Linked DNA regions of Sporomusa sphaeroides DSM 2875. The protein of the gene in region 2 binds, or shares a complex with, the protein of the main gene of each other region. Links are inferred from orthologs where the notes say so. Each region holds a gene or a part of one and is shown on either strand. Other genes may lie near its edges.

What was found.
Region 1: SPSPH_RS08820 (region 2) and pfkA share a complex: the UniProt entries of both Bacillus subtilis proteins name them as parts of the possible RNA degradosome complex. The link is inferred for Sporomusa sphaeroides DSM 2875 from one-to-one orthologs.

The regions. Positions count from the first base shown.
Region 1 is NZ_CP146991.1:835,639-852,830, reverse strand. The notes cover bases 25-3,017. They hold pfkA (6-phosphofructokinase), read right to left. Parts: upstream 2,005-3,017; coding sequence 1,045-2,004; downstream 25-1,044. Other genes in these bases: SPSPH_RS03765 (methyl-accepting chemotaxis protein), read right to left, coding at 2,166-3,017; SPSPH_RS03775 (cupin domain-containing protein), read left to right, coding at 644-979; SPSPH_RS03780 (hypothetical protein), read left to right, coding at 107-388. Outside these bases: more of SPSPH_RS03765, read right to left, coding at 3,018-4,178; SPSPH_RS03760 (NADH-dependent [FeFe] hydrogenase, group A6), read right to left, coding at 4,384-6,129; SPSPH_RS03755 (complex I 51 kDa subunit family protein), read right to left, coding at 6,131-7,432; SPSPH_RS03750 (complex I 24 kDa subunit family protein), read right to left, coding at 7,420-7,944; SPSPH_RS03745 (acyl-CoA dehydrogenase), read right to left, coding at 8,176-9,315; SPSPH_RS03740 (enoyl-CoA hydratase-related protein), read right to left, coding at 9,465-10,250; SPSPH_RS03735 (3-hydroxybutyryl-CoA dehydrogenase), read right to left, coding at 10,269-11,123; SPSPH_RS03730 (thiolase family protein), read right to left, coding at 11,156-12,334; SPSPH_RS03725 (CaiB/BaiF CoA transferase family protein), read right to left, coding at 12,352-13,554; SPSPH_RS03720 (hypothetical protein), read right to left, coding at 13,624-13,917; SPSPH_RS03715 (4-hydroxyphenylacetate 3-hydroxylase family protein), read right to left, coding at 13,931-15,385; SPSPH_RS03710 (SDR family NAD(P)-dependent oxidoreductase), read right to left, coding at 15,444-16,211; SPSPH_RS03705 (MFS transporter), read right to left, coding at 16,236-17,192. UniProt on the Bacillus subtilis protein: Catalyzes the phosphorylation of D-fructose 6-phosphate to fructose 1,6-bisphosphate by ATP, the first committing step of glycolysis.
Region 2 is NZ_CP146991.1:1,938,586-1,952,328, reverse strand. What follows is about bases 8,107-11,028. They hold SPSPH_RS08820 (polyribonucleotide nucleotidyltransferase), read right to left. Parts: upstream 10,663-11,028; coding sequence 8,551-10,662; downstream 8,107-8,550. Other genes in these bases: rpsO (30S ribosomal protein S15), read right to left, coding at 10,797-11,028; SPSPH_RS08825 (polysaccharide deacetylase family protein), read right to left, coding at 8,107-8,381. Also shown: SPSPH_RS08870 (aspartate-semialdehyde dehydrogenase), read right to left, coding at 1-279; dapB (4-hydroxy-tetrahydrodipicolinate reductase), read right to left, coding at 332-1,126; SPSPH_RS08860 (general stress protein), read right to left, coding at 1,825-2,514; SPSPH_RS08855 (YlmC/YmxH family sporulation protein), read right to left, coding at 2,580-2,852; SPSPH_RS08850 (hypothetical protein), read right to left, coding at 2,865-3,182; SPSPH_RS08845 (deoxyuridine 5'-triphosphate nucleotidohydrolase), read right to left, coding at 3,259-3,702; SPSPH_RS08840 (M16 family metallopeptidase), read right to left, coding at 3,715-4,968; SPSPH_RS08835 (N-acetylmuramoyl-L-alanine amidase family protein), read right to left, coding at 5,340-6,230; SPSPH_RS08830 (glycosyl hydrolase family 18 protein), read right to left, coding at 6,261-7,490; more of SPSPH_RS08825, read right to left, coding at 7,656-8,106; more of rpsO, read right to left, coding at 11,029-11,063; SPSPH_RS08810 (bifunctional riboflavin kinase/FAD synthetase), read right to left, coding at 11,210-12,130; tRNA pseudouridine(55) synthase TruB, read right to left, coding at 12,311-13,195; SPSPH_RS08800 (DHH family phosphoesterase), read right to left, coding at 13,192-13,743. UniProt on the Bacillus subtilis protein: Involved in mRNA degradation. Catalyzes the phosphorolysis of single-stranded polyribonucleotides processively in the 3'- to 5'-direction. Necessary for competence development in Bacillus subtilis.

The DNA.
Region 1 (17,192 bases), 1.1 Mb from region 2 along the record:
GCATTAAGGCAAACAATTGTCACTATCGGTAAAAAAATATGTATGGTACGGCGTATCCGCGGATACGCTAGTTTTAATCACCCGATTCAATTAGGGAGGAATTGCTATGAACGAAACCAGACAAGCTTCCGAAGCAGTCACAACATCACAGACAACTGCACAGTCTGATGTTCAAGGCGCTGATATTGATAATGCCGGTAACCTCTACCAGGAAAGCGGTCTTGACGCCACCCAGGATACCCTCCGGACAAGCCATCTAAAGGCAGGCAATCAGCATGCCACAAATAATTTAGTAGCCAGAATGCTGTGGGGACATGAAGAAAAGGTCAATCTTAATATGCGGGTGTCCGAAGATGGCTCCTTAGATTTAAATGATGATGTAAGGTAAAGAAAACACGGCTTGCGCCGAGCCTTTGGCGGGCCGAATTGCTATGCCATCCAGGCGCGTCGCAGCGGAAGCCGATGTTGACCCTTATCCTGTTCTTAAGAAATACTTTCTGTTAGGGTAAAAAAGTCGGAAAAACAGGCCTGTACGGCCTGTTTTTTCCGCGAACAGTGACTTTTGTCACAGCTTATAGTGCATTTATTTGCTAAACTAAGTACAAAGATAACCAAAATCCCCAAATATAAGGAGGTTCTTTGCATGGAAAAGCAATTCATAAAAAATATCGAATTCAGTAAAGCCCTGGATATGGTCAACCTGGTAGACTATCAGCCTGGCAAAGTTGTGAGCCTGACCTTATCACAGAATAAAACCCTCAGTATGACACTGTTCGCCTTTGCCAAAGGTGAAGCCATCAGCAGTCACTCGGCTCCCGGCGATGCTATGGTGTACATCCTTGACGGCAAGGCGGAAATCACTATCGGTGGCGAGACAGTCACTGCAACAACCGGGCAGGTGGTTGTTATGCCAGCCGAAGTTCCTCACGCATTAGACGCTGTCGAGAACTTCAAAATGCTGTTAGTACTTGTTATGTAACGTCAATTGACAAAAACCCGCATTATTTCCCAGGAAATAATGCGGGTTTTTATGTTGAAATAAGGTTACTGTGACAAAACGTCGGCCAGGCGGTACAATTCCGGGTCAATATCTTTCTTCTTGCCGACAGCATCTGCAATCGGCACTTCCACACATTGTTGATTATGATAGCCAATCATAATACCACTCTTCCCGGCTAGCAGTGATCTGACAGCTGTTTCGGCCAGCCGGCTGGCCAGCAGCCTGTCGGCAACCGTGGGCGCCCCGCCGCGCTGAATATGGCCAAGTACCGATACCCTGGTTTCCAAACCGGTTTTAGTACGAATGTATTGACCTAATTCAATAGCACTGCCTGCCCCTTCGGCAACCACCATAATGCTGTATTGCTTGCCCTTAGCTCTCGATTCCAGCAATTGCTTGCAAATGTCCTCCCGGGAAAATGGCACTTCCGGAATGAGGATACTCTCAGCACCGCCCGCCAAGCCGGCAGTAAGGGCAATCCAGCCGCAATTTCTCCCCATAACCTCGACCAGCATGACCCGGCCATGGGCAGAGGCTGTATCCCGTAATTTATTAATGGCTTCAAGCGCAGTATTTACCGCCGTATCAAACCCAATAGTATAATCGGTGCCCCAGATGTCATTATCAATACTGCCTGGGAGGCCCACCATCTTTATTCCCATGTCGCCCAACTGCTTAGCGCCGGTCAGAGAGCCATCACCGCCAATTACAATAAGCCCCTCAATCCCATGGGATTGTAAGTTAGCCACCGCTTTCTGACGTCCGGGTAATGTTTTAAATTCCTCACTGCGGGCTGTTCCCAGGAACGTCCCGCCTTTTTGAATAATATCACCCACTGAGCGCGAATCCAATTTTGTCATATTATCCGCAATCATGCCGGCATAACCGTTTCTAATTCCCCAGACTTCAACCCCATGGGCTAAAGCCACACGAACTGCCGCACGGATAGCCGCATTCATTCCCGGGCAGTCGCCGCCACTGGTAATCACTGCAATTTTTTTCACATTACCCCTGCCTCTCCATACCAAATTGCCGTGGATATCTGTTGTATTATTTCTGCAAGCCGGTTCTGATTGCCTGCTTTTCCGCAAAAATGTACAACTTATTTTATCCGTTATTTATATATGTATTGCATGAAATGAGAGGCTTAGTACTGGTAACTGTTTTATACTTTGAATTTATTAACCGCCTGGATTAATTCTTCAGCCATTTTTGCCAGTGCCTGACTGGAAGCGGCGATTTCTTCCATGGACGCCGATTGCTCCTCTGTTGCGGCAGAAATAGTTTGGACCTGAGCCGCCGCTGCTTTACCTGCCTCATCTATATGGATAGTTGCCGAGCTAACCGTTGCGCTGTCCGTCGACACGATTGCCAACGCCTCGTTTACCTGATTTATATTGGTTACTATATTGCCGACAAGGGCTGTAATCTCCGCAAATGCGTCCCCGGCTTTATTTACAGCCTCGGTACTGTTATTTACGATTACGCCGGTTTCGGACATTCCTTCTACAGCCGCCTTAACATCAGCCTGATTGGCATTGATGAGCTCTTTAATGTCTTTTGCCGCATTGGCAGACTGCTCTGCCAGTTTGCGTACCTCATCGGCAACTACGGCAAAGCCTCTGCCATTCTCGCCGGCACGGGCGGCTTCAATAGCCGCGTTCAGTGCCAGCAGATTGGTCTGCCCGGCAATATCTGTTATGACATTAACAATTTCGCCGATTTGTTTAGAGCTTACTGCCAGCTTGTCAACAGCCATCCCCACATGCTTGGTGCTTGTCCTCACAAGCTCCATCTCTTGTACGGCATTTGTTACGAATACAACTCCGTTTTTAGTGGCAGCCAGTGCAGTATCAGCCCCCGTGGTAATGGTTTGGGCCGATTCGGCTACCTGGTCTAAGCTTGCTGCCATATGCCCAACCGCGACAGCGGTCTGATCCAAAGCTTTACTCTGAGTTTCAGTGCCTGCAGCTACTGCCGAAATAGACTCAGCCACATTGTTAGCTGTTTTGGCTGTTTGATCAGCACTGGCAGTCAACTGCTCCGACGAAGCAGCCACCTGTTCTGCAGCCTGCGATACTTGCCGTACCAAGTTACGAATATTTCCTGCCATTTGCAAACAACTGCCAGACAACCGCCCGACCTCATCATTACTATTAATACCTGCTTGGTTTACATTAACTTGTAGATTGCCATTAGCCATTTCCTGCATAAATCTGCTTAGCGCATTCAGCGGGTTGGAAATCCTGCCGGCAGCCAGAACGATTATAAATCCGAGAAGCGCAATAGTAACTATGCCAATACCTATACTGTAGTTGCGCATAGTTACCAAATCTTCGAAGAATTCACGCGTTGGAGCGGTTGTTACAAACAATAGCGGCGTCCCTTCGATAGCCGTCGCACAATAGGACTTGTCCTCACCTCCAAAAGCACCTGTTACAATCGTGCCGGGTTCAGCCTTGAGGTGATTGTAAAGCGACTCCAACACACCGTTATCAAGCTTCTGCATATATTCACCGGCTTTTACTGTCGGATGAATAACAAACATTCCGTTGCTGTCCAGAATAAAACCATAGCCGGTCTTAGCCACCTTTGTCGCCAATACCAGCTCCTTAACCTCATCAAGATTAACCTCAATAGCAGCAACACCCACGGTCATGCCGTTACGGACAACCGCCTTGGCAACGGTAACAATCATCTTGCCGGTTGTCTGACTTACATAGGCGTTGGTTACCAAAAATTTATCCGGGTTGGCAACCGCATTCGTATACCAGCCTCTCACCGTAGGGTCGTATCCGGGAGGCATAGAGCCTGGCGCCGATTTGATAAAGCGCTTATCCGCATAACCGACACAGACGTTATCAATATTGTCGGCGCTCTTATGTATGCGCTTGAATAATGCCTCCGCTTCGTTATCAGGCACAGGTACAGCCAATACCTGCACCAGCGTCATCGCCAGCCCTTTTATCCGCTCGAATTCGGCTTCGGCATCCTTAGCCCGCTGGAGACCGTCAGCAGTCATAGAGGAGTTTACATACTTGACCACTGCCTCATCGGCAATGTAATAGGATACTACGGAAGATAAAGCAAAGAAAACGATCACCGGAGTCAGTACAAACAGCAACATCTTCGACCTAATTGAGTCAAGCTTGATGATATTATCCAGTTTGCAAAACATGAGTCCACCCCTTTCTTATACGTTTGATATAGGTTACAGAACACCGCTGTTGCAGTAGACGACCTGGCTGCAACAGCGGCTCTTATTTTGCAGCTTTAAGGTGTGTGAGGTTTAATAACAAGGAGTATAAAGGAAGTTCCGCGCTCCGCTTGGAACTAAGCGATTCACACAAGTTCCAGCGTCGCGCTGCTCCTAATAACCTGGTTTACTTATGCTTGGGATGATAATGGGTATGCAGCAGCTCATGGGATTTGTGACTTAAGGGTTTACCCAGGAACTCATCATACAGCGCCTTCACTGCCGGATTTTTGTGCGACTGCCTGATAGGCAGCTCGCGGTCAGCCTGATACAGACCGGCCATCCGGGCTTCCTTGGTAGCCTTGGTGGTGCCCCAGGGCTGACCGCCGCCGCCAATGCAGCCGCCAGGACAGCACATGATTTCCACAAACTGATACTCACAGTCGCCGGCGCGGATTTTATCCAAAATGACCCGGGCATTTTTCAGGCCGTTGGCAATGGCCACTTTGACTTTCTTGCCGTCAAGGTCCACTTCGGCTTCTTTAACGCCGGTGAGGCCGCGTACGCCTTCGAAATCGACGTTGGCCAGTTCTTTGCCTGTGACTACTTCGTAGACGGTACGCAGCGCGGCTTCCATAACACCGCCGGAGGTGCCGAAGATGACGGCGGCACCGGTGGACAGGCCAAGGGGTGCGTCAAATTCTTCTTCGGTCAGTTTATTAAAGTCAAAGCCGGCTTGTTTGATCATTCTCGCCAGTTCACGGGTGGTTAAGACGATGTCGACATCCCGGTAGCCGCTGCCGTTCATTTCGGGACGGGCGCTTTCATATTTCTTGGCGGTGCAGGGCATGATGGAGACAGATACGATTTTGGCGGCGTCGATACCGGCTTTTTGAGGGTAATAGCTTTTGGCTAAAGCGCCAAACATTTGCTGCGGCGATTTACAGGTGGAGACGTTGTCCAGCAGGTCGGGATAGAAGGTTTCGACAAAGTTGATCCAGCCCGGGCTGCAGGAGGTGATGAGGGGCAGGGTGCCGCCCTGGCTCATTCTTTCGAGGAGTTCGCTGCCTTCTTCCATGATGGTGACGTCGGCGGCAAAGTCGGTGTCAAAGACTTTGTCAAAGCCTAAGCGGCGCAGGGCGGCTACCATTTTGCCGGTGGTGATGCTGCCTGGCGCGAGGCCGAATTCTTCGCCGAGGGCTACCCGGACAGCGGGGGCGACTTGGACGAGTACATGGTTATCGGTGTCGGCAATGGCTTGCCAGACTTTTTCGGTTTCGTCGTTTTCGTAGAGGGCGCCGACAGGACAGACGGCTATGCACTGACCGCAGTAGACGCAGGTGCTGTCCTGGAGCGGCCGGTCGAAGGCGGTGGTGATTTCGTAGTCCACAGACCGGTGGGCGGTGTTGATGGCGCCGACGGTCTGGACTTCCTGGCACATTTCGACACAGCGGCCGCATTTGACGCATTTGGACATGTCGCGGACGATGACGCCGTTGGAGGCTTCGACAGGGATTTGTTTGGGCTGGTTTTCAAACAGGGGCTTAGCTATGCCAAAGTCACGGGCCAGCTGCTGGAGTTCACAGTTGGTGTTTCTGATGCACTGGAGGCAGTCCTGGGGATGTTCGGCCAATATGAGTTCAAGCACGTCTTTTCTGGCCTGGCGGACAGCCGGGCTGTTGGTGATGAATTCGGCGCCGTCCCAGACTTCGTTGCTGCAGGCGGTTTTGAGTTTTTTCTGGCCTTTAAGCTCGACTACGCACAGGCGGCAGGTAGCTCGCACTTTAAGGTCCGGATGGTAGCAGAGTACGGGAATGTCGATGCCGACCATTTTGGCGGCATCTAAGATCAGGGTAGTTTCAGGACATGATACGGGGATGCCGTCTATGGTAATGTTGACGATTTTGTTGGGATCGGATGCATGATGACCCACACTACTCACCTCTTTCCTGTTCAGTAAAGCAAATTTGTGCCGGACATTTCTGGTTCAGGTGATCTTCGAATTCGGCTTTAAAGAGCTTCCAGCAGGTGTTGAGGGCTACGGCTGCCGATTGGCCCAAACCACAGAAGGAGGCATTGGTCATGGTGTCAATTAACCGCCGCAGCACGGTCATGTCGTGCTGGGTTGCCTGACCTGCGGAAATTTTGCCCAGTATCTCATAGATTTGCTTGTTGCCTTCGCGGCAGGGGGTGCATTTGCCGCAGGATTCATGGATGAAGAATTCGGTTACGCCTTTGAGGTAATCGATGACGCACACGTCTTCGTCCATAACGACGACGGCACCGGAGCCAACGCTTAAACCGGCATTGCGGAGGGCTTTGTAGCAATAGGGGGTGTCAAGCTGGGCTTCACTGCCAATGGGGCCGGACTGGCCGCCTAAATGGAAGAATTTAAGTTTTTTGCCGTCAGGGATGCCGCCGCCCAGTTCAGGGTCATAGATGACATCGCGCAGGCTGACGCCAAAGGGGATTTCGTATACGCCGCGGTTAACGACGTTACCGGACAGACAGACGAGCTTGGTGCCGCCGCTGTCTTTGGTACCATAGCTTAGGTATTTGTCGCCGCCTTCTAAGACGATGGTGGGGATGTTGGCAATGGATTCTACGTTGTTTACGAGGGTGGGCAGGAGGAACAGGCCGACTTCGGCCAGATGGGGCGGTTTGATGCGCGGGCGGCCGGCCTTGCCTTCGATGGAGTTTAGGAGGGCGGAGTTTTCGCCGCAGACATAGGCGCCGGCGCCGGTCATGATGTGGATGTTGAATTCAAAGCCGCTGCCCAGGATGTTTTTGCCCAGATAACCGGCTTTGACGGCGTTGTCGATGGCGCTTTGGAAGACTTTCTGAATGGCGCGGTATTCGCCGCGAATATAAATATAGCCGTCGTGGGAGTTGAACACATAACCGGCAATGGTCATGCCTTCGATGACCCGGAGCGGATCCTGGCCTAAAAGGATTTTATCCTTAAAGGTGCCTGGCTCGCCTTCGTCGGCGTTAATGACAATGTATTTGGGGAATTCGGGGATTTCCAGCAGCTGTTCCCATTTGGAACCGGCCGGATACGCCGCGCCGCCGCGGCCTAAGAGCTTGGCCTTTTTCACTTCGCCGATAATGTCTTCCGGTTTCATGGTAAAGGCTTTTTTCAGACCTTCATACCCGCCGGACTTTACATAGGCTTCGGTACAGTCAGGACGAATGACGCCGCAATTGCCGGAAATGAGTTGGTTTATTTTTGACATGACGACACCCCCCGGTAACTTGTCACAATTTCGGCTACCTTGGCTGCGGTCAGGTTACCATAGACTTCATCGCCGATTTTGGCTACCGGACCAATATCACAGGCGCCTACACAGCTGGTGTGCAGCAGGGTAAACTGATTGTCAGGAGTGGTCTCACCCAGCTTAATGCCCAATTCTGCTTCAAACAGGGCCACTACGGCATCGGCTTTGGTTACATGGCAGGGTGTGCTTTTACAGATTTCAATGACATATTTGCCCCGGGGCACCGTACTGAACATGGCATAGAAGGTAAGAACATCATGGATTTTGCTGATGGGCACATCCAGTTGGCAGGCGACGACTTCGGCCCATTCTTCGGCTACGTAGTTTTCGCCGGAGGTTGCCTGAATATCTAATAGTATTGATAACAACTGCTCTTTGGCTTTACCATATTGATTGATAATGGCCAAGACTTGCTCGTATCTTCTGATGATTTCCAATGCCTGATCTTTTGTTACTTTTGAACAACACATGCTTGTTATCTCACCCTTTCCTGAAACTGACTGGCACCCTAGCCAGACTGGCTATTAAAAGAAGCCGTTCTTATGCAAAAAGGCCCCAGGGTTGTCCGATCGTTTAGCGACTGCATAAACCCAGTGGCCCGCCTACGCGGAAATCATAATGACTTCACGGGACTTTTCCCGCAAACGCCTTTACCCTTTCAACGCAGGCGGACCACTGAAACCGCTCTGACTATAATGGCACTATCGCAACAACGCCCCGGAGATGACCATACGTTGAACCTGGTTGGTTCCCTCGTAAATCTGGGTAATTTTCGCATTTCTCATTAAACGTTCAACAGGGTATTCGCAGATGTATCCATAACCACCAAAAATCTGAACAGCATCTGTGGTTACTTCCATAGCAATGTCGGAAGCATACATTTTAGCCATCGCCGATTCCTTAGAATAGGGCAAGCCTTGGTCCTTAAGCCAGGCAGCCCGGTAAACCAGGAGACGTGCTGCATCAACTTTGGTGGCCATATCGGCAAGCATGAAGCCGATTGCCTGATTATTGGCAATTGGTTTGCCGAACTGTACCCGCTCTTTAGAGTATTTTACTGCGGCATCAAGCGCAGCCTGAGCTATCCCGAGTGCTTGGGCGGCTACCCCCAGCCGACCGCCGTCAAGAGCAGCCATGGCAATTTTAAAGCCTTCGCCTTCTTTGCCCAGCATGTTCTCTTTCGGCACTTTAACATCCTGGAATACTAATTCCATCGTAATGGAGGAGCGAATGCCCATTTTATGTTCCTTTTTGCCAAAGGTAAAACCGGGCATGCCTTTTTCCATAATAAAAGCGGTGATGCCTTTTACACCTTTTGCCCTGTCGGTAATGGCGAAGACAATGTAGGTTTCGGCTTCTCCGGCATTGGTAATAAAAATTTTACTGCCATTGATCAGATAATGGTCGCCTGCCAAAACGGCTACTGTCTGCTGTCCGGCAGCATCAGTACCGGCATTTGGCTCTGTAAGGCCAAATGCTCCCATATGCTGGCCCTCTAACAGCGGGCGCAGGTATTTCTCTTTTTGGTCTTCTGTGCCAAAAGCAAAAATTGGCCAGGCACATAATGATACCGTAGCAGATAAAGTAATACCGATACCGTCATCGACTTTCGACAATTCTTCAACAGCCAGGAGATAGCTGAGATAATCGCCGTCTGCTCCGCCATACTTTTCCGGGAAACAAATGCCGTTTAATCCCATTTCTCCCATAGCATCAATTAAAGAACGGTCAAACAGACTCTCTTCATCCCGTTTGACAACACCTGGCGCCACTTCTTTCTCGGCAAATTCCCTCACCATTTTTCTCATCATTTGTTGATCTGCATTTAATTCAAATTGCATCACATAACACTCCTATAACCTAATTTATCTTGTACCTTTATCAAGGTTTTTGCTGGGCACAGACCCACTGGGTTTTGGGGAATATAAGCGGGTATTCAGGTGAGGAGTATCCCCACCTGAATTAACCAACCCAATCTATGCAGTAAGCCCTATTGTCCTTTAAAAACAGGCTTTCTTTTTTCAAGGAATGCGCTCATTCCCTCTGTCTGGTCATCGGTGGTAAAGCACATACCAAACAGCTCGGCCTCAAAAGCATAGGCCTGCTCAGAATCCAGTTCCACACCCCGGTTAATGGCAGTCTTGGCTTGACTGACAGCAATGGGTGCTTTGGTTATAATCCTTCCGGCCAGGTCTTTGGCGGCAGTCAAAAGTTCTGCATGCCCAACTACTTTATCAACCAGGCCAATGGCCCGCGCTTCCTGCGCGTCAATGATGTCACCGGTTAAGATAAGCAGTTTGGCCTGGCTTTTGCCTGCCAGTCTTGCTAACCGCTGCGTGCCGGCAAATCCCGGGGTAATACCTAAATTCACTTCCGGCTGGCCAAACCTGGCTTTTTCGGACGCCACCCTGATATCACAAGCCATGGACAGTTCGCAGCCGCCGCCCAGAGCAAAGCCGTTAATGGCGGCAATTACTACCCGGGGGAAGTTCTCGATCCGGGAAAAAACCTGCTGACCTAATCTCGCCCAATCCCTGGCGGCAACAGCAGATATATTTGCCATCTCGGCAATATCTGCACCTGCGACAAAGGCCTTTTCACCACTACCGGTAAGGATAACCGCGCCTACTGCCGAATCAGCCTCTAACGCTTTAAACACACTGTCAAGTTCCAGCACGGTTGCCCGGTTAAGAGCATTCAATTCCTTGGGCCGGTTAATAGTGATGACCACCACGGCCCCGTCTCTTTCAACAATCAGGTTGTTATATGCCTGCATGGACGAACCTCCTCCGTTTTAGTTGTATGTATAAAAGCCGCGGCCGGATTTGCGTCCTAACCAGCCGGCGTCAACATACTTGCGCAGCAGCGGGCAGGGTCTGTATTTGGAGTCACCATAACCTTTATACAATACTTCCATAACATACAAAATAGTATCAAGACCAATCAAATCCGCCAGCGCCAACGGTCCCATCGGGTGGTTAAAGCCTAATTTGGCTACATTATCAATATCTTCTACACTGGCAACGCCTTCCATGAGCGCATATACCGCTTCATTAATCATAGGAACCATGATTCTGTTGCCGCAAAACCCCGGGAAGTCTTCTACTTTTACCGGTGATTTCTTCAGAGTAACCGCGAACTCGCGGATGGTTTCATAAGTCTCGTTCGAAGTAGCCAGGCCCATAATGATTTCCACTAACTGCATCACAGGCACCGGGTTAAAGAAGTGCATGCCAATAACTTTGTCCGGGCGCTTGGTTACGGCAGCAATTTGTGTTATCGGCAGCGAGGATGTATTGCTGGCAAGTATTGTATGCGCAGGGCATACCGCATCAAGGGTAGTAAAAATCCCCTTTTTGATTTCAAAGTTTTCTACAGCGGCTTCGATGGCGAAATCCACATCGGCTGCACTGGCTTTTAAATCAATACTGCCACTAATCCGGCCCATAATTTCCTGCTTTTCAGCTTCCGCCAGTTTACCCTTTTCCACAAGTTTGCTCAGATTTTTCTCAATTCCCTTAAGACCGCGTTCAACAAATTCAAGCTTAATGTCGTTAATAATTACTTCTATTCCTGCTGTCGATGCTATCTGGGCAATACCGCTGCCCATCTGACCGGCTCCGATAACCAACAACTTTTTAATGGCCATATGCATATCCTCCTCCACACAATCCTATACAGTTAAACCTTTTCAATAACAGTTGCTATCGCCGGGCCGCCGCCCACACACAGGGAGGCCAGACCATACCGTTCGCCTCTGCGTCCCATCTCATAAATAAGCGATACAATAATCCTGGCTGCGGTACAACCTACCGGATGCCCCAAACCGATACCTGAGCCATTGGCGTTAACTTTGCTCATATCCAGTTTGAGCTCCCTGTTTACGGCCAAAAATTGGGCGGCAAATGCCTCGTTCAGTTCATAATAACCGATGTCTGACGCCGTGAGCCCGGCGTAACTAATGGCCTTCGGCACAGCATATGCAGGACCTATACCCATAATTTCAGCTTCAACCCCCACACTTGCGGTAGAGAGTAGTTTAGCCAGCGGCTTTATTCCAAGCTCATGCGCTTTTTCCGCACTCATAAGTACCAAAGCGGCTGCCCCGTCATTTACGCCGGAGGCGTTGCCGGCGGTGACCGTACCTCCTTTTTTGAAGGCAGGTTTCATAGACGCCAGTTTCTCTAAGGTGACATCGGCGCGAGGATGCTCATCGGTGTCAACAAGCATTGCCCCTTTTTTAGTCTCTATGGTGACAGGTGCAATTTCATCCTTAAAAATTCCGTTTTGAATGGCTGTGACCGCTCTTTGGTGGCTGTTGAGGGCCAATTCGTCCTGCTCTGCCCGGGTAATGTTATAGCGCTCTGCGAGGTTTTCAGCCGTAAGCCCCATATGATAACCCATAATCGCGCAGACTAGTCCGTCATACAGCATAGAATCCTGTACATCGCTTGGCCCCATACGGTACCCTTCTCTTGCTCCTTTTAACAGGTAAGGAGCCTGGGACATGCTTTCAACCCCGACTGCAACGGCAATTTCGGCTTTGCCCAGCAGGATGGATTGACTGGCTAATTCAAAAGCCTTCATCCCTGAGCCGCATTGCTGATCTACGGTATAGGCATACCCTTCTGCCGGCATACCGCATTTTAACTGAATCTGCCGGCCGGGATTTCCTTTGACACCTGCTTTATAAATCATGCCGCAGGCTAATTCCTCAACTTGGGCCGGTTTGATTTGCGCCTGAGCCAGTGCTGCATTTACAGCCGTTATTCCTAGTTCAACCGCGTTTACGCCTTTCAGCTTACCAAGAAAATCACCAATCGGTGTACGCTTTGCTCCGACAATTACAACTTCACGCATATCATTACCTCACTTTATCAAATGACTTTTCTGGCTCGCAGTTCAGCTATTTCTTCCCCGCTCATCCCGGCATACTCTTTCAGCACGGCTTCAGTATTGCCGCCAAGCAAAGGAGGCGCCTCATTATTAATTACACTGGTCCCGGAAAAGCGCATCGGCGTTGCCGGTAATTTTACTTTGCCAAAAATGGGATCCTCGACTTCTACAATCATATCTCTCATCAGGAATTGCTGATCCTGCATCAATTGTTCTATATCCAGCACCGGAGCCGACGGCACGCTGCTGGCTTCTAAAATGTCCAATGCTTCGTTGACATCTTCAAAACCCTGCAGCCATTCTTCAATGATTGCCACAGTTTCGTTTAAGTTCTGCGCCCGGAGAGTTGTGGAGCTGAACCTGGGATCATTAATATACTCCGGCCGGTTCATTGCGGTACAAAGCCTGGCCCATATTGCCTCATTGAGCGCTCCGAGGACAATATATCTTTCCCGTCCGGCGTCAAAAACGCCGTAGGGACCCATAGTAGCATGGTGCGGACCCGAGCGGCCCGGTTTATCTGTGCCACCACTCATCGTGTAACGGGGAATAGCCGTTTCAATAATGGCACTCAGGCAGTCTCGCAGCGAAATATCGATATACTGTCCTTTACCGGTCTTTTCGCGATAATATAAGGCGGCTAAAATAGCGCCAAGGGCATGAGAACCGGCATTTACGTCACCAATGGAAGTACCGCTGCGGGCCGGCCGGCGGTCCGGATCACCGGCCATCCACATTAAACCGCTCATGGCCTGAGCGATAATATCATAACCTGCCCGCTGCGAAAGCGGGCCTTTTTGACCAAAGGTGGAAATAGAACACATGATGATATCAGGTTTTACTGCTTTGAAAGCCTCATAGGAAAACCCGAGCGATTCCATAACACCTGGCTTGAAATTTTCTGTAATGATATCAGCCTGCTTGGCAAGCTTAAAGATAATTTCTTTGGCCTTGGGATCTTTTAAATTTAAGGCAATTGATTTTTTTCCCCGGTTAAGCATCATAAAATAACCGCTTTGTCCGTTGACAATCGGGGACATCTGCCGCTCATCAGCGCCCTTGCCCGGCTGTTCAACCTTAATGATTTCGGCTCCCAAATCCCTGAGCATTTGCGTTAAATAGGGCCCGGCCAATACGCGGGTAAAATCCAGCACCCGCAGTCCGGCCAAATTTTTTTCTGCCATTTTCACCACTCCTGTATGGTTAAGGGTGCAGTGGTTGCTGCACCCTATTTTATTGTTCTGTTAATTCAATTACTGAGCATCCCGAATGGCATCCAGTATAGCAGCAGGTAAATCTTCCTCCCGGACAGGCCAATTCCGGACACTTTCACTGGTCACGGCAATACGTGGCCCGGTGAATTCCGGAAGGGTTGCACAACCCACCTGACAGCTATTGAGAACCAGCAACACTTCATAGCCACCCGGGTCATCCCAGCGGACAAAGTGTACTTCCTCTGCCGCTGCTTCTACGGCCAGTGCTTGGAAAAGTTCCGGCATATCCAGGCGAGGATTGCAGTTTCCGCAAAATTTGACGCCTATCCTCATGCTGCCTGTCCTGCTATTTATCTTTGTTTGCAGCAACCCCGGCAATATGCAGGGCTAATTTCTTTTTGTGTTCAAGGTTGCCCAGCTTGGAATACATAACTTTTTGTGCCTGCGGCGAACCGGCGCCATGCATACTCTCTACCAGGGCAGTACCGCCTGTCATATTCTCGATCAGCCGGGCCACCCTCATTCTGTCCTCTGTCGACACACCGGCTACTCCTTTGAAATATTTATCCACATACTTCCCGATTTCTGGATGCCGCAAATCAGATTCTGAAGGCAAAGTGGCAGTCAGGCCGCCGCCGATGTCCTGTGCCAGCCGGTCAATATCATAAATCAGACGGGTGACATTGTGTTTACCCACATTGGCCAACAGCGGATCGACAAAGTAGCCGCCGGAGGCTGTCGGTTTTCCTTCCGCCGAGCAGGCAATGGAGCAAGCATACAGGCTTTCTGTCAAATGAATCATTTCATTGATTTTTTCTTTGACATGTCCGGCTTTGCCATAACCGCTCATATCGGCCATGACGGCTGCCGCACCAATAACCACGTCTGAAACTCCGCCTTTGCAGCCACCATAGTTCTGACGATGATAGCAGGCAAATCGCTCTACCAGCAAACCGGAAAATTCCGTTTCCCCACACATAAAGACCTTGTCCCAGGGTACGAAGACGTCTTCCAGCACAGTCAGGCATTCGCCGCCAACAATACCATACCGGGCATTGCCTTGATCGATGTCACCTTCACATTTGCGGTCATCGTTGGTTTGGCGGCCAAAGATATGGATTACTCCCGGTGCATCTACCGGTATGGCGCATGATACGGCATAATCGCTATCATCAGGCGCCATTCCCATTGTCGGCATAATCAGCATTTCATGGGAATTGACCATACCGGTCATATGGGCTTTAGCACCGCGGACAATAATGCCTTTGTCATTTTTTTCAACAATCCGGACAAACATATCCGGGTCCGGCTGTTGCCCGGGACGCAGGCTGCGGTCGCCTTTCGGATCAGTCATGGCGCCGGCTACCATCAAGTCATTTTCCTGCCAGTTGATCAGGTATTTTTTCAGGCGTTCATGATATTCGGTGCCTAGTTTCTTATCCATTTCATAGGTAACGGTATAGAGAGCGTTGATGGCGTCAAAGCCTACGCAGCGCTGATAACAGGTTCCCGTCTTTTGGGAAATCATCCGCAGCATTTTTACTTTCTTCAGCAAATCATCCACACTTTGGTGAATATGGGTGAACCGGTTGATCTTTTTGCCGGTAAGATGCGAGGTGGTGGTCATCAAATCTTCGTATGCCGGGTCATGGGCCAAATCAAAGGTCAGCGCCGCTGAATTTACATGCCCGCGGATAAAGGGATGGTCGACAACCTCTTCACTTTTAAGCAATTGGCCTTTGATATATACTTTGATATTCCGTTGTTTTAGACTTTCTATATACTCTTTGCCTGTTCTCATGTGTTTGCCCTCCTGTTTCGTTCGTTATTTATATTTGATCCGGCGCAGAGCCGGCGGCTTACCTGGCCGCCCACCCGCCGTCAACTAACAGAGTGTGACCGGTTACATAATTTGACCAGTCAGAACTCAGGAAAACAGCCGGTCCGGCTACCTCTTCGAGGGTGCCGATTCTGCCCAGCGGCGTGCTGTCTAAGATCGGCTTCAGTCTGGCTTCGTCATTCAGCCAGCCTTCGGTCATCGGGGTACGGATATAGGCCGGAGCCAGGCAATTGACATTAATGTTGTATTGAGCCCACTCTAAGGCCAGCACCTTCGTAAGCTGGACAACGCCCCCCTTGCTGGAGCAATAGGCTGCAAGCCACGGCATGCCGATTACCCCCATAACGGAAGCAACATTAATTACCTTACCACCGCTCTGTTGCTTAATCATCTCTTTACCCACACGCTGCGCTACCAGAAAGACACCTTTCAGATCGGTGCCAATTACTTTGTCCCAATCCGCTTCTTCCACATCGACTGCCAGCTTGCGGATATTCATGCCGGCGTTATTTACCAGAATATCAATTTTGCCAAAGGCGTTTACGGCTGTCTGCACCATGTTGTCAACCGAGCTGACAGAGCTCACATCACAGGATATAGCTATAGATTTGCGTCCTAATGCCTGTATTTCTTTGGCAGCTTGCTCGCCTTCAGACAGATTTCTGCTTACAATGACAACATCAGCGCCTACCTGAGCCAGCGCCTGAGCAATGCCCAAGCCGATACCCTTGCTGCCACCTGTCACTATTGCCACCTTACCTGTTAGGTCTGCACTCGGAAATTTCATACTATTACCCCCATTTTATAAATTTTATAAAGAAGCAGATGCCTCTTGTTTGTTACCATCATCCTCTTTGATAACAAATGGCTCTTCCTTCAGGAAGAAGGTTACCAGGGCCGCGACAGCCGCGAAACCGGCAAACATGAGAAATACATTGTCATAAGAAATTCCGGCGGCAGTCTTGTGTACCAGATAACCGGCAGCCAATGGCGATATAAATGCACCTAATTGACCAAGACCATTGGTCAAGCCAACAGCCGAACCAATTACTTCTTTAGGATAACGCATTTGCGGGTAGGCATAGATTACACCCCAAACCATATTAACAAAGAAACCATTGAGAATTAGCATCAGAATCAGCAGGTTGGTGCTGCCTTTAGGGATTTGCCCCATGTAGATAAGAATGGGAATGGCAGCTAAGAAGGAAATCAGGGCTACCGGTTTGGTACGGTGGAACACCTTGTCCATCAAGGTTCCGCCAAGCATTGTGGAAATAATGGCAACAGCATACGGTAATGATGCCAGCAAGCCCATGGTTTTGAGACTGAAACCATGTTGTTCAAAGAGAAAAGAGGATATCCACGAGGTACTGCCCCAATAGATTGCAAGCAAACAGAAAAGTTGCAAAGAGTAGAGCCACAGGCTGGGATCTTTGATGATAACGCCGATACCCAGTTTTTTTACATTATCTTCATCTGCAGTAACAAGTCCTGATTTAATGTAATCATATTCTTCCTGGGATAAGCGTCCTTTGGCCAGCATCTCTTCCGGCTTATCGGATACGAAATACCACAGAATTGCTATGCCGACAAGCCCGGGGATAGCCAAAACAAAGAATATTTCACGCCAACTGCCGCCCATAGCCGCGGCAATATAGGTTATCAATACGGGAATAATGGCCGGAGCAAATGCCCAGGTAGTAGAGAAAAACGCAGTGGCCCTTCCCTTTTCACTTTTGGGAAACCAATCGGAAATAGTTTTATTTGC
Region 2 (13,743 bases):
ATCAATAACAACAGCTCCCCGTTTAGCAGCTTCAGGTGCCAGTGTTTTACTGATCGAACCGCCGGCAAACAAAGCAAACTGCACGTTGTTAAAAGCCTCTGGTGTTGCTTCTTCAACTATGTAACTTTTTCCCATAAATTCTATGGATTTTCCGGCTGATCGTTCAGATGCCAACAATTTTAATTCATTAAACGGAAATTTGCGTTCTTCAATAAGTCTTAAAAATTCCTGCCCAACTGCTCCAGTTGCACCTACAATTGCTACATTATACTTTTTCATGTAAGCCACTCCCCCAAGCTTTTCACATTATTTTGTACTACTATACAAGACTTTAGTCCATTATATGTTCAAGGCCAACTATTAGCCCATCCACAGTCAGTACCTTTTTACAAGCCAGTACAACTCCCGGCATAAAGGATTCGCGGGATATTGAATCATGGCGAATGCTAAGCGTTTGTCCTAAACCACCAAAAATTACTTCCTGATGGGCAACATAGCCTGGCAAGCGAACACTATGCAGCCTAATTCCCGCTAATTCGCCCCCACGCGCACCAGGCAGTTTCTCAGTCTCCCGGGGATGACCCTGACGCATTTCACCTCGCACACTGGCAATCATCTCCGCCGTCCTCAGGCCGGTGCCGGAAGGTGCGTCAAGTTTTTGATCATGATGCATTTCGATAATTTCGACATGCGGTAAATACTTAGCAGCTTCTTGCGCCAGTTTCATCATGAGAATTGCACCTATGGAAAAATTAGGAGAAATAATTGCATTAACTTTAGAAGCTGTACATAATTTACGGAGCTCATTAATATCGGCTTCCGCTAAGCCGGTAGTTCCAACTACCGGGCACACACCGTTTTTAATTGCCAGTTGAGTATTATTCATAACTGCTTCAGGATTAGTGAAATCAACCATAACTTGTGGTTTTGTCTCATTGATAACCGTAACCAGATCATTGCCTACAGTTACTCCTGTTTTGCCTGCACCGATAATATCCCCTACATCGGCAAAATCTGAGTTAATATCCATCGCACCAACTATACTTAACTGCTGGTCCTCATGAACTGCGCGCAGTACTTCCCGCCCCATTTTGCCATAAGCTCCACATACCATTACTCTTATCAAACGCTGTCCACCTCCTATTAAGATAAAGCAGACTTAGCTTCAGGTGGGGTTTTAACCCCATCTGAAGGTTAGTCGCCCTTATCCTGGGATTTAGCTGCTCTTAACTCCCTTTTGAAAAAGGGAGTCCTAGAGCGGGTTAATCTCAGGGAAAAACCTTCGCTTTTGCCAAATCCTTAGAAAAGTCAAAGGCATAAACATAAAGCAGCCGGTGAGTGCATTTCTCGCCGGCTGCCCTAAAGACAGCATTGGTCTAACCTTAGGAAAATACAAACGTATATTCCTCTGATCAGATGAGATAGCACTCCACCAAGTAATGGTGACAGTCTTAAACCTGTTTGATATAAGACCAGTAAAAGAGACTGGCAGTCCTGCTTTTACTTCGGCGGTTGTCCCTTTCCTTCCAGCTCATCGACGCCGCTCTCCCTGAAAGTACTGTTAACTCCCGCACCTCTACTTCATCCTGTATAGGATGTTGCTTATTCATTTTATACACATTCTATACCAAAGGTTCCAACGTTGTCAAATAAATATTATAAAATAGTGTATTTTACGGTCTAAGCAGGAAAAACCACCGACAAGTTTCTTATAACCATCATATTACTGAGGCGCGGGCGGCCGTTATATATAAGCGGAGTTAAACGCCGGCGGCGCTGTGTTGTATAAACTGAGTAAAAACCGGGGGATTCCCCCGGTTTTTTTTAGCTTAATGCGTGAGTTTCGACATCCTTGGCACCATTTTGGCGAAGGATCTGAGCCGCTTGGTTAGCCTTAGCTGCATCGGCGCGGATAATAGTCAAAATTCCCCCTTGCACTACATGCTGCTCATAGCGTTTTCCCACCTCAGCGGGAATGCCCCAGTCAATCAAACCACCGGCAATACCACCGGCCACAACCCCGCTTAAAGCAGCTGCAATCGGACCGGCAGCAACAATTGGCCCTACTCCGGGAATGGCTAAAGCACCCGCTCCCAGCAGCAAACCGCCAATTCCGCCTAAGGTGCCACCTGTAAGAGTACCATCGGTAATGTCATCTTCAAAAGATCCATCACCTTGGGTGTTTTTTGTGTTTTTGTTCTTAGAAACAATGTTGATTTCTTCTGTTGTAAAGCCTTGCGCCCTGAGGGAATTAACCGCTTGCTCCGCATTATTCCGGCCATCAAACACGCCGATTACACTTTTAACCCCCTGAGTATTTCCCTGAGCTGACTGAGTTACCTGATTTCCCTGCATGGTGCCTGCCGTCATTTGATTGGAAGTGGCCGCCGGCTGGGCACCTGTATTGGCATTGAACATGGCATTGCCTGCCTGTCCTGTAGTTTGGTTCATCGCCTGATTATTAACATTACCTGCTATTTGATTGCCACCATTGTTACTGTTTGTTGTCTCCATCAATAAAGCCTCCTAACATTAGTGTGATATACAATCTAATGTTAGGTTGACCATGTATAAGTTTTTTATTCCCTAAACGTAGAATACATTCGTTCATAAGCATTATTCAAATCAACAATAACAACCTCGTCACCAATCCGTTTGATGGCCTGCCAGGGTATTGTGGTTATCTGACCATCCCCTAAAAAGTTAAAGAGGGATCTTCGTTTGGGTAATACCAAGCCGCCAATAACCCCTGTCCGACTGTCAAAAGTAATTTCACATTCACCGATTATGCCCAACCGGGCTCCATCACCCAAATTAATAACTTCTTTTCCGGCCATTTCACTTATCCGCATATCCTCACCCACTTAATTACCAAATAGTCTACTAAAAAGCGGCTGGATAACCGCCATAGCAATCGACGTCATAGCCAACGGATCAAACGAAAGTATCCCGACCGTTATTTTCTCAGGCAACTCAAGTTTCAGGAAGGAAACCACCATTACCATCGAAAGATATACCCCGCCGGCAGTAGCTACTAAATCCTGTACAGCGGTGGAAAAAGGTGATGGCTTGGGTTCCAGCAAAGGTGCGCTGTCCAATAAGGTACGAGAGCGACAGACACGCAGCCAAACCGATCCCATAAGGAGAAGAATAATGAGTACCAACGCCGCCCATGTATACATCGTATCCCCCCTAACCGGCTTCTACCAATGTATATGGCGCTTTAGACTAAAATATGAACGAAAAATCAGCCCGGCTTCACTCGCCGGTACTGCCTAAGCCACCTGACCGGACAGCGGCAGCACAATCATTATCTGTCTTTAAATACTTATAAAAAATTCCCTGAGCTATTCTAGTCCCTGCTCTGATTGTCAAAGGCTCGGTACCATGATTAAATATGCCAACCAGAATATGTCCCTCATTGTCCGGATTATTATAATAATCGGCATCAATAATTCCTTGCCCATTGATTAAGCTCAAACTATGTTTAATGGATAAACCGGAACGGATGTGAATACCTAAATATTCATCCTCCTGCATATAAGCTTTGAGGCCTGTCGGAATCAAGGCCACCTTTCCGGGATATAAAGTAGTTTCTTGAGCGGCGGCAATATCATAGCCGGCACTTAATCCGGTCTTGCGTACAGGCAAAATTACATTACAGTCCTTATATTGGGTAATTACCTCAAACCCTCTTGTCATACTATTCCCCTTTTAAATCCTAAAGTTCGTATTAATTTTTGCAGAATCAACAGGCCCCAGGGCAGTAAAGCACAATTGCTTGGCAGTAAGCATCTGCTCAATCATCTGATTGACATCGGTTAACGTTACCCTGTCAATTTTACCGACAACTTCGTCTAAGGACACAAATTTGCCTAAAGTAATTTCCAGTTTGCCAATACGGGACATCCTGCTGCTTGAACTTTCCAGTCCCAGCAGCAAATTTCCCTTTATTTGCTCTTTGGACTTAGTTAACTCTTGTTCACTGATTCCTTTTTCTTTGAATTCTCTTAGGTTTTCCAGAATCAGATCTAAAACCTGATTTACATTGCCTGGCCGGGTTCCGGCATAGATAGTGAATAAGCCGGCATCCCGGTAATTAGTTTGATAGGAATAAATGGAATAGGCCAGTCCCCGCTCTTCCCGGATAGATTGAAACAGCCTGGAGCTTATCCCGCCGCCTAAAATATTATTCAGAATATGAACAGGATATATTTCCGGGCTGTCTTGTGGCACACTTGCTGTACCTAAACACACATGTACCTGCTCTATGTCTTTGCTGACAATGGTTTTCGCCGGAGCAAACGCCGGAGCAGTGATTGCCAGATTTCGGCTTTGGCCTTGCATTTGACCAAAATAATTTGCTGCCAACTGTACCAAAGCATCATGGCTTATATTGCCAGCTGCAGCAATAACCAAATTATCCGGTGTATAGAAATCCTGATAATATTTTTTCACTAACGCCTGGTCAAAGCATTCTATCGAAGCAAGTGTGCCTAAAATATTCCGGCCAAGCGGATGAGCCGGCCAGATAGTATCTAAATGAATATCATGAACCAATTCATCAGGTGTATCCTCATACATATGTACTTCTTCAAGTACTACCTGACGTTCCCGCTCAATGTCATCTTCGGCAAATTTGGACCGTAGCAGCATATCGCTTAAAATATCCATCGCCAGCTCGGCATGCGAGTCTAACACTTTTAGATAATAACAAGTGCACTCTTTGGCGGTAAATGCATTAAGCTGACCACCTACAGCATCCACCGTCTCAGCAATATCCTTGGCCGACCGCCGGGCGGTACCTTTAAACATCAAATGTTCAATAAAGTGAGAAACACCATGATTTTCTTCGTTTTCAAACCGTGATCCGGTAGCCATCCATACTCCCATGGTGACTGATTTAACATACGGAATAGTCTCCGAAACAACACGAACCCCATTAGGTAACACTGATTTTCGGTACATACAGTCTCCTTTTCCTCAAGCCAAAGTTAAAGCTTCCACCAGTATGCCTGGGAGAAAATCTTTATCATTTCACATACCTATTATAATGCAATTTATCAAAATAAGCATATTCCTTATTATACCTAAATTCAATAAAGAAAAAAACAGAGATAACCGGCTAAACTTCAGATTGACCAAAATCAATTGAAGTTTAGCCTGCTTTATCTCTGTTTACAGAAACTAATTTATCCGATGACTAACCCGCTCTAAGACTCCGCTTCACAAGCGGGAGACCCCTATGGGCACAGGCGAGCGGCTAAGTCCCTGGATAATTCCGACTAAGATTCAAATGGGGTTAAAACCCCATTTGAATCAAGTCTCCATTTATAGAATTAGTTAGCAAAGTAGCTTACTATCCCATCGAAAATACCCTGAGCCATTTTATTGCGGTAACTGTCTTCCTGCAGTTTACGCGCTTCGCCGGCGTTTGTCACAAATCCCATCTCAACTAAAATACTAGGCATGCTGGTGTTGCGGAGAACGTGGAAGGTTGCCGGCGATGTACCTTTATCTACAGCACCTGTCGCTTTGACAATACCGTTTTGCACTTTAAGTGCAAGCTGGGAAGACTTGCCGCTGGGATAAAAGGTCATTGCTCCGTAAATGGCAGGATTGGGATTAGAATTGGAATGGACACTAACAAATATATCAGCCTTGTTAGCTTCGGCAATATTTACCCTTGCGGCTAATTCCTGTCCAAGCGAGCTGCCCTCGGCAGCTACGGTGCGGTCAGTTTCTCTGGTCATAACTACTTTGGCGCCGGCGCTTGTCAGCTTGTCCCGCAATTTTTTGCTGACAGCTAAGTTATTATCCGATTCCCGGGTATTGTTGGCTACCGCCCCAGGGTTGCTGCCGCCATGGCCTGGGTCGACAACAATGACTTTGCCACGCAATACACCGCTGCTGCCGGTAACAGAACTGCCGTCTCCGGACGGAAGCGGTGTCACTTTTACCGGACTATCCGGCGAAGTTGTTGCCGCCTTGCCGCCATCAAAAATATTCAGTATTGGGCCAAGAATTTTATCAAATAAAAAACTAAAAAGCTTTTCAAAGATATTAGATCCGCCAGAGCTGCCGCCGCCATCTGTTCCGGGAACAGTCGAAGCCCCCAGAGTGCTGACAACACTATTTAAAGATGCCGCATGGCTAACTTGTACAGGTGCCACGACATTAAATACTAAAACGAGAAGCATAGCTATAATCATTATTTTTTCTTTATACACAACAAACCTCCTGTGTCGTTTATTAGTTGGTTATTTGCGGAACTTGTCCCTCAATACCGGCCACACTGCCGGGTCTTCTTCGCCAAGTTTCCACATGGCGGCACCGGCAATATCATACTTGGTAATAAGTGCCAGCTTGTGTTTCAAGCTTTCGCTATTTTCAAACCAAACCGTATGCGCTGTACCGTCTGTTGCGGTATAGCTAAAATGAGGAGATTTAGCTGTGTCATCCCACTGCACGGTTTTACCATAACGCTGAGCTAAATCCATAATAGCGTCAAACTCTAATGACTGGACTCCTTGTGCCGACCAGTCATAACCATAAGCAGCAATGCCAAGATAGAGTTTATCTTTAGGAATAGATTTCAACGCATATTTTAAGTTGTTTTCCACCCAGCGGATATCAGCAATCGGCCCCGGGCCACTCCAGGCACCGTGATTATCGTAAGTCATGATCATAATTTTATCAGCATATTTGGCTAACTCGGCGTAGTCATAGGCAGCCGCCACATCATTGTTCTCATCCTGTTTAGGAAAAACATCAATGGAAACAATATATCCCTGCGGTTTGAGGCGGCCATAAAGCTCACGCATAAAGGCCGTTAAAAGATCACGGTCTTTTGCCGGCACCATTTCAAAATCAACATTGATACCATCCAGATTGTACTTTTTAATATAGGCTTCAAAATTATCAATCGCTTTGGTTCTAAGAGCAGGGTTTGCCAGAACAGTATGCACCGGTGGCGCGTTATCCTGTTTAGCGTTATTCACCAACAGCAATACTGCCACATCTTTCTGATGAGCAGTGTTAACCACAGCTATATGGTCATTGCCACCCCGGTCGGTTAGTGTGCCATCGGCCTGCATGGTAGCCCAAAAAGGCGCAATGGTCTTAATTACATCAGCATTTTGAACCATAGAGTTATACGAGGAAGTATCTTCCCCCCACCATTCAGCATAAAACCCGACAAACTCTTTCGCTAAGTTGGTCTTTAAGCCATTATCGGAACTATTGTCTTGAACAGCTGCATCTGGGCTGGCAGCATTTCCCAGGACTTTACCCAGGAACAGACCAAGGATAATATCAACTACCCCCTTGCCTGCACTCACGCCACTCGTCCCGCCGGACTCAGCAGTCCCGGCAGCCTGTCCTAATATATCAGATACGGAAAAAGCATGTGCCGGCATAACCGGCAGCATAAAAGTCGCCATAACAGTCATCATGACTAACCAAGCCGTTGCCTGCTTATACTTTTTCATCAGCTACCTCCATCCCAGCAGATAAGTTGTCTTATCCTGCTTTTAGAAAGCCATGCTTTCTGTTAAAGCAAGCATAATAACTACATGTTACTTTTTTATGTAAACACATAGTATCACATTTATTGCATTTGGTCAATAAAAAAGCAGGCTTTCGCCTGCCTGTTTTTACGGTTTTAGTATATCAGATACCGTAGTTATTGTATATCCGCGTTTTTGTATTTCCTCAATAAGACTGGGAAGAGCCTGGGCGGTAGGCGCGGTTGGATGCATCAAAATAATGGCGCCGTTATGAAGCTTTTTCAATACCCGCTCCTTAAGTATTTCCGGCGGCGGCCGCTTCCAATCGACCGTATCAATGCTCCACATGATCGTAGTGTACTGTAATTCCTGCGCAGCCAGCAATACTGTATTGTTATACTCACCATAAGGTGGCGCGTACAGGTTTGTTTTTATGCCGGTAAGATTGTTCACTAATTCTTCTGTTTTTATGATTTGCTCTTTGTTTTTCTCTTTGCTTAGGTTGTTAGGGTGCGGGTGGCTATAGGTATGGTTACCCAGTTCATGTCCTCTATTGGCTAAATCCTTCAGTATTTCAGGATATTTATTAGCCCAGCTGCCGCCAATAAAAAAAGTGATGTGAATATTATTTTTATCCAATGTCTTAAGCATATCGGGGAGGTATTCTTCGCCCCAGAATACATTGCAAGCAAATGCCACTTGCGGCCGCGACTGATTTCCCTGAAAAATGGGCGGCGGTACAGTCGTCAGTTGGGTAGTAGCCAGCAGCGGCTGGAGCAGGCCTGATAACATAGCTATTGTCAAAAAGACACCAATAGAAAAATACACATACCACTGGCGAATTTTTCCTACCATTATCATTTTACACTGCATAACAATCAACTCCTGCCTAATACCCCGCATCACTTAAATAGTGAGGTGACGCAAGGTACTATCTACTCGCTCACATATAGTACAGTGTATTAATGGTGCCAGTCATTTATGAGCAAAATTAAAAGACTTGGCTGCTGCCAAGTCCCTAAATTGTTTGACCGATATGGTATTATTCGCCGACTTCAGGGCGGTTTTCCTTTGGCGGTTCTGCTTTTAACAACTCTTTACGCGACAGATTAATACGGCCTTGGCGGTCAATTTCTGTAACTTTAACCATAATTTCATCGCCAATCTTAACAACATCTTCTACTTTGGCTACCCGTTCGCGCGCAAGCTGTGAAATATGGACAAGGCCTTCTTTCCCAGGCAGAATCTCGACAAATGCACCAAAGTTCATGATGCGGGTGACTTTACCCGTATAGGTGGTACCAACTTCCACGCTGCGTACCAGGCTTTCAATTATACTCACTGCTTTTTGACCGGCCTCAACATCAACGGCGGCAATAAATACTTTGCCATCATCCTCAATGTCGATGGTCACGCCTGTTTCCTCAATAATCTTTTTAATAATCTTACCGCCTGGTCCAATGACATCGCGAATTTTGTCAGGATCAATTTCCATCGTAATAATGCGCGGTGCAAACGGCGAAAGTTCTTTTCTCGGTTCAGCAATAGCTTCAAGCATTCTGCCCATTATATGCATGCGTCCCCGCCTGGCCTGAGCCAGCGCATCTTCAAAAATTTCCTTCGTAATGCCGGATATTTTCATATCCATCTGCATAGCTGTTACACCTTTTGCCGTACCGGCTACTTTAAAGTCCATATCACCCAGTGCATCTTCCATGCCTTGAATATCTGTCAGGATCGTATAATGATCCCCTTCTTTAACCAGACCCATGGCTACACCGGATACGGGAGCTTTAATCGGCACACCGGCATCCATTAATGATAATGTACTGCCGCATACGCTGCCCATAGAGCTTGAGCCATTGGATTCCAGCACTTCTGACACTAACCGGATGGTATAAGGAAAATCAGTTTCTGAGGGAATTACAGGCAGCAAGGCTCTCTCAGCCAGTGCGCCATGACCAATCTCGCGACGGCCCGGACCGCGTGAAGGACGAGTCTCACCTACGCTGAAGGAAGGGAAATTATAATGATGCATATAGCGTTTGGATTCCTCGACACCAAGCCCGTCAAGAATCTGTTCATCCCCGATGGCTCCCAGGGTGGTTATCGTGAAGACTTGCGTCTGTCCGCGAGTAAACAAGCCTGACCCATGAGTACGTGCCAAAAGGCCTACTTCACAAGTAATAGGCCGTACTTCTTCAATCTGGCGGCCATCTGGACGGATTTTATCAACGGTAATCATTTTCCGTACAATTTCTTTGAGAATTTTTTGGAACATGTAATTAATGTCTTTTTCATTATCAGGATATAGCGAAAGGAAATGTGCCACAACTTCATTTTTAATCTGTTTGATATTTTCCTCACGCGTATGCTTATCCGAATTAACTACAGCTACCTTTAACTGTTCTGTTGCAAACTGCCGCATAGCTGCATCAATATCGGCAGGGACTTCATATAACGGTTTTTCCTTTTTCGGTTTACCGATTTTCGCAATAATATCTTCCTGGAAAGCAACTATTTCTTTGATGGCTTCGTGACCAAATAAAATTGCTTCAAGCATGGTTTCTTCCAGCAGTTCATTGGCCCCTGCCTCAACCATTAAAATGGCATCTTTGGTACCTGCTACGACTAAATTAAGCTCACTTTTTTCCTGCTCTTCCACCGTGGGATTCAAAATAAGCTTGCCGTCAAGCAGCCCTACACGCACACCGCCAATTGGCCCGTTAAAACCAATATCAGATACGCCTAAAGCGCAGGATGCACCAATCATTGCCGGGATATCCGGCGGGTTGTTCTGATCTACCGACATGACAGTAGCCACAACGTGAACATCGTTTCTCAGCCCATCGGCAAATAACGGTCGAAGCGGCCGGTCGATTAAGCGTCCGGCTAAAATGGCGGCTTCGCTTGGACGCCCTTCCCGTTTGATAAAGCCACCGGGAATTTTGCCAACCGAATATAAGCGTTCTTCATAATCAACAGTCAATGGGAAAAAATCAATGCCCGGCCGCGGCTCGGCCGACTGAGTCGCAGCCACAAGCACAGCCGTGTCACCGTAACGTACCAAAACGGCACCGCTGGCTTGTTTAGCCATTTTACCTGATTCAATGACCAGGGTACGGCCACCTAATTCCATCTGGAATTTCTCCATATTTTGTTTTCCTCCTCTGTTAAACCCCTTTTCTTTTAGCAAAGATTAACTGTTCGACATTTTTCTTATTATTCCCTTTTTTATTTTTCTTTAACCTGGAAAATAAATAAAAAAAAGCGGAAAATCCGCTTTTTCTATTTCCGCAAGTTGAGTTTTTCCAAGATTGAACGGTAGCGTTCAATATCATTTTCACGCAGATAGTTTAAGAGACCTCTGCGCTGACCAACCATTTTTAATAGACCGCGACGGGAATGGTGGTCTTTTTTGTGTTCTCTTAAATGTTCTGTCAAATAATTAATGCGCTCGGTAAGAATCGCAATCTGAACTTCCGGTGATCCGGTATCATTCAAGTGTACACGATATTTTTCAATAAGTTTCTGTTTGTTTTCAGGTGTCAACACGATGGTTCACCTCCTTTTACGTAGCTTTACCCCCATTAGCCAAGACATCGCCGGAGACTCGACTATCCTCGCTATGGTTATATGTGATTTAATCACTAAAATATATACTAACATAAAGATTAACACATGTAAACCTTTATAGCGCTTTAAAAGTAATTTTTTCGCGCAAAATTGATATCATTAGCCATTTGCTGTTTTAGTTGCTCGATGGAATTAAAAGCAATCTCACCGCGAATTCGGTCAAGAAATTGTACCTGAAGATGTTCTCCATAAATCAAACGGTCAAAATCCAAAATATGGATTTCAATCCGGCGGGATTGCCGCGTGAAGGTAGGATTATTGCCAATATTGGCTACTGCATTAAATTTTTGGCCGGACTTATCTATGGCATACACGGCATAAACTCCGTCAGCGGGAACCAGCAAGCCTTGGGGAATAGCCAAATTAGCGGTAGGAAAGCCTAATTTATTACCCCGCTGGTCGCCTTTGATAACTTCCCCGGTGATGGTTACGAAGCGGCCAAGCAAAACAGCCGCCTGTTTGACTTCACCCTCTTTAATTAATTGCCGGATAACAGTACTGCTCACAACAGTACCTTCGATATCAACCATATGTACCACATCGACGCTGAACCCGTGAAGAACGCCAGCCTTTTTCAACATGTCCGACGTCCCTGCCCCCCGATACCCATAGGTAAAGTTTTCTCCGACTATCACATGTTTCAGCTTAAGGTTGTTGACCAGCATTGCAACGAAACTCTCAGGCGTCAGTTGTAAAAGCTGACTTGTAAAGGGGATATTAAATAAAATATCAACTCCCAGGGCTGCAATTAAATTAACCTTTTCCGGGTTGGTTATAATGAGCGGTGGACAATGTTCTGGATTAATAACATTTAGAGGATGATTGCTAAAAGTAAACACAGAGCTCAAGCAGTTTTCGTTTTTCGCCAGCTCGACAGTACGTGAAATGATTGCCTGATGTCCAACATGAACACCATCAAAAGTTCCTAACGCCATATAAATGCCCGGATATTGATGTATGTCTTTTATCTGTGTAAATACTTCCATAGTTTCTCTGTTTCTCCTCGTTACCGCCTTACAGAAGGCTTGAGCGCAATACCTGGCAAGCGCTAGCTATAGCCTTCCTATCAGGGCAAAAATTATAAGGGGTGACTTTTGCTAAGAAAAATCGCTGGAGTGGCGCGCAAAATTTATAAATTCTGTTAGGCAAGCCAATAGTCCGGAACGCTACCGGTCCGGACTTAATATTTTAACTGGCGTTAGTAGCGACTGACCTTCGGCCCCGCTTATTTTCCGTCCAATGCCAATGAAAGTTTTCTGCCAGTCGTAGATTGTAACCAAATCCAGGGCATTTGCCTGACAGCAGATACTGCGTCCATTTTTTACAGCATTAGAATCTTGTTCAGATAATATCACAGCGGGAAAATGAGTAAGAACACTATCAGGCTTTTGGACGGCTTTTTCCTTGAGTAAAGCAATTTCTTCAAGGGTTAAAGACTGTTCCAGACAAAAATTACCGACACGGGTTCTTACCAAAAAACTCATGACTGCCAAACAATTCAATTTACGGCCAATATCAGCACATAATGTCCGAATGTAGGTTCCTTTAGAACAGGTTACATCAAACACAAGGCCTGCTTCATGCTCTGCCACCAATGCAATAGCATGGATCATAATGGTTCGAGGTTTCCGCTCAACTACCTGACCGGCACGAGCCAGCTCATACAACTTTTTACCGCCAATTTTCACCGCTGAATACATGGGGGGAATCTGTTCGTTAACTCCGATAAACGCTGCCAGCGTTTCCCTTATTTGTATTGACGACGGCCTTGTGTACGGACTGCTGGCAATAATTTGACCTGTATCGTCACCGGTATCTGTTTCAAACCCGAAGGTAAGTTCAGCACGGTAATGCTTGTCTGCGTCTGACAGATACTCAACAAGTCTGGTTGCATTACCTAAAAAGATTGGTAAAACGCCAGCTGCCGCCGGGTCCAGCGTACCGGCATGACCGACACGTTTTATACCATATAAGCGGCGAATAAACGACACCACGTCATGAGATGTCATCCCTGGCGGTTTAAGTACATTAATCACACCACTGTGCATCATGCAATAAAACCTGCAGCTAATTGTTTTCTTGCTGCCTCGACAACCAATGTTTTAGCACGGTCAAGCGGCTCAGCTACCGTACACCCCGCCGCCCGCGCATGCCCTCCACCGCCAAAAGAAAGGGCCAGCTTGCTTACATCTGCTGTCTTTGAACGCAGACTTACCCGCACACTATTATCATCTGCTTCCTTAAACATAATGGCTATTTCAACCCCGTCAATGTTACGCGGATAATTAATAAAGCCTTCTGTGTCATCCTTAAGTTTGGTTATTGCATCATAGTTTAACACGATTGTAGCTATGTTCCCGGCATCGCCGCAATCGATGATCTCAAGCGTCTCAAGCACTTTGGGCAGCATTTCAATAACAGCCCTTGGTTTGGTTTCAAGACGTTCGGAGATAACATGGGGCTGAGCACCCAGTTCCACCAATTCCGCCGCAATTTTGAGGGTTTGAGCTGAAGTATTGGCATAGCGAAAAAAACCGCAGTCAGTGGCTATGGCCGTAAACAATGCTTCAGCCATACTTGGCGTGATATTGGCATTTAC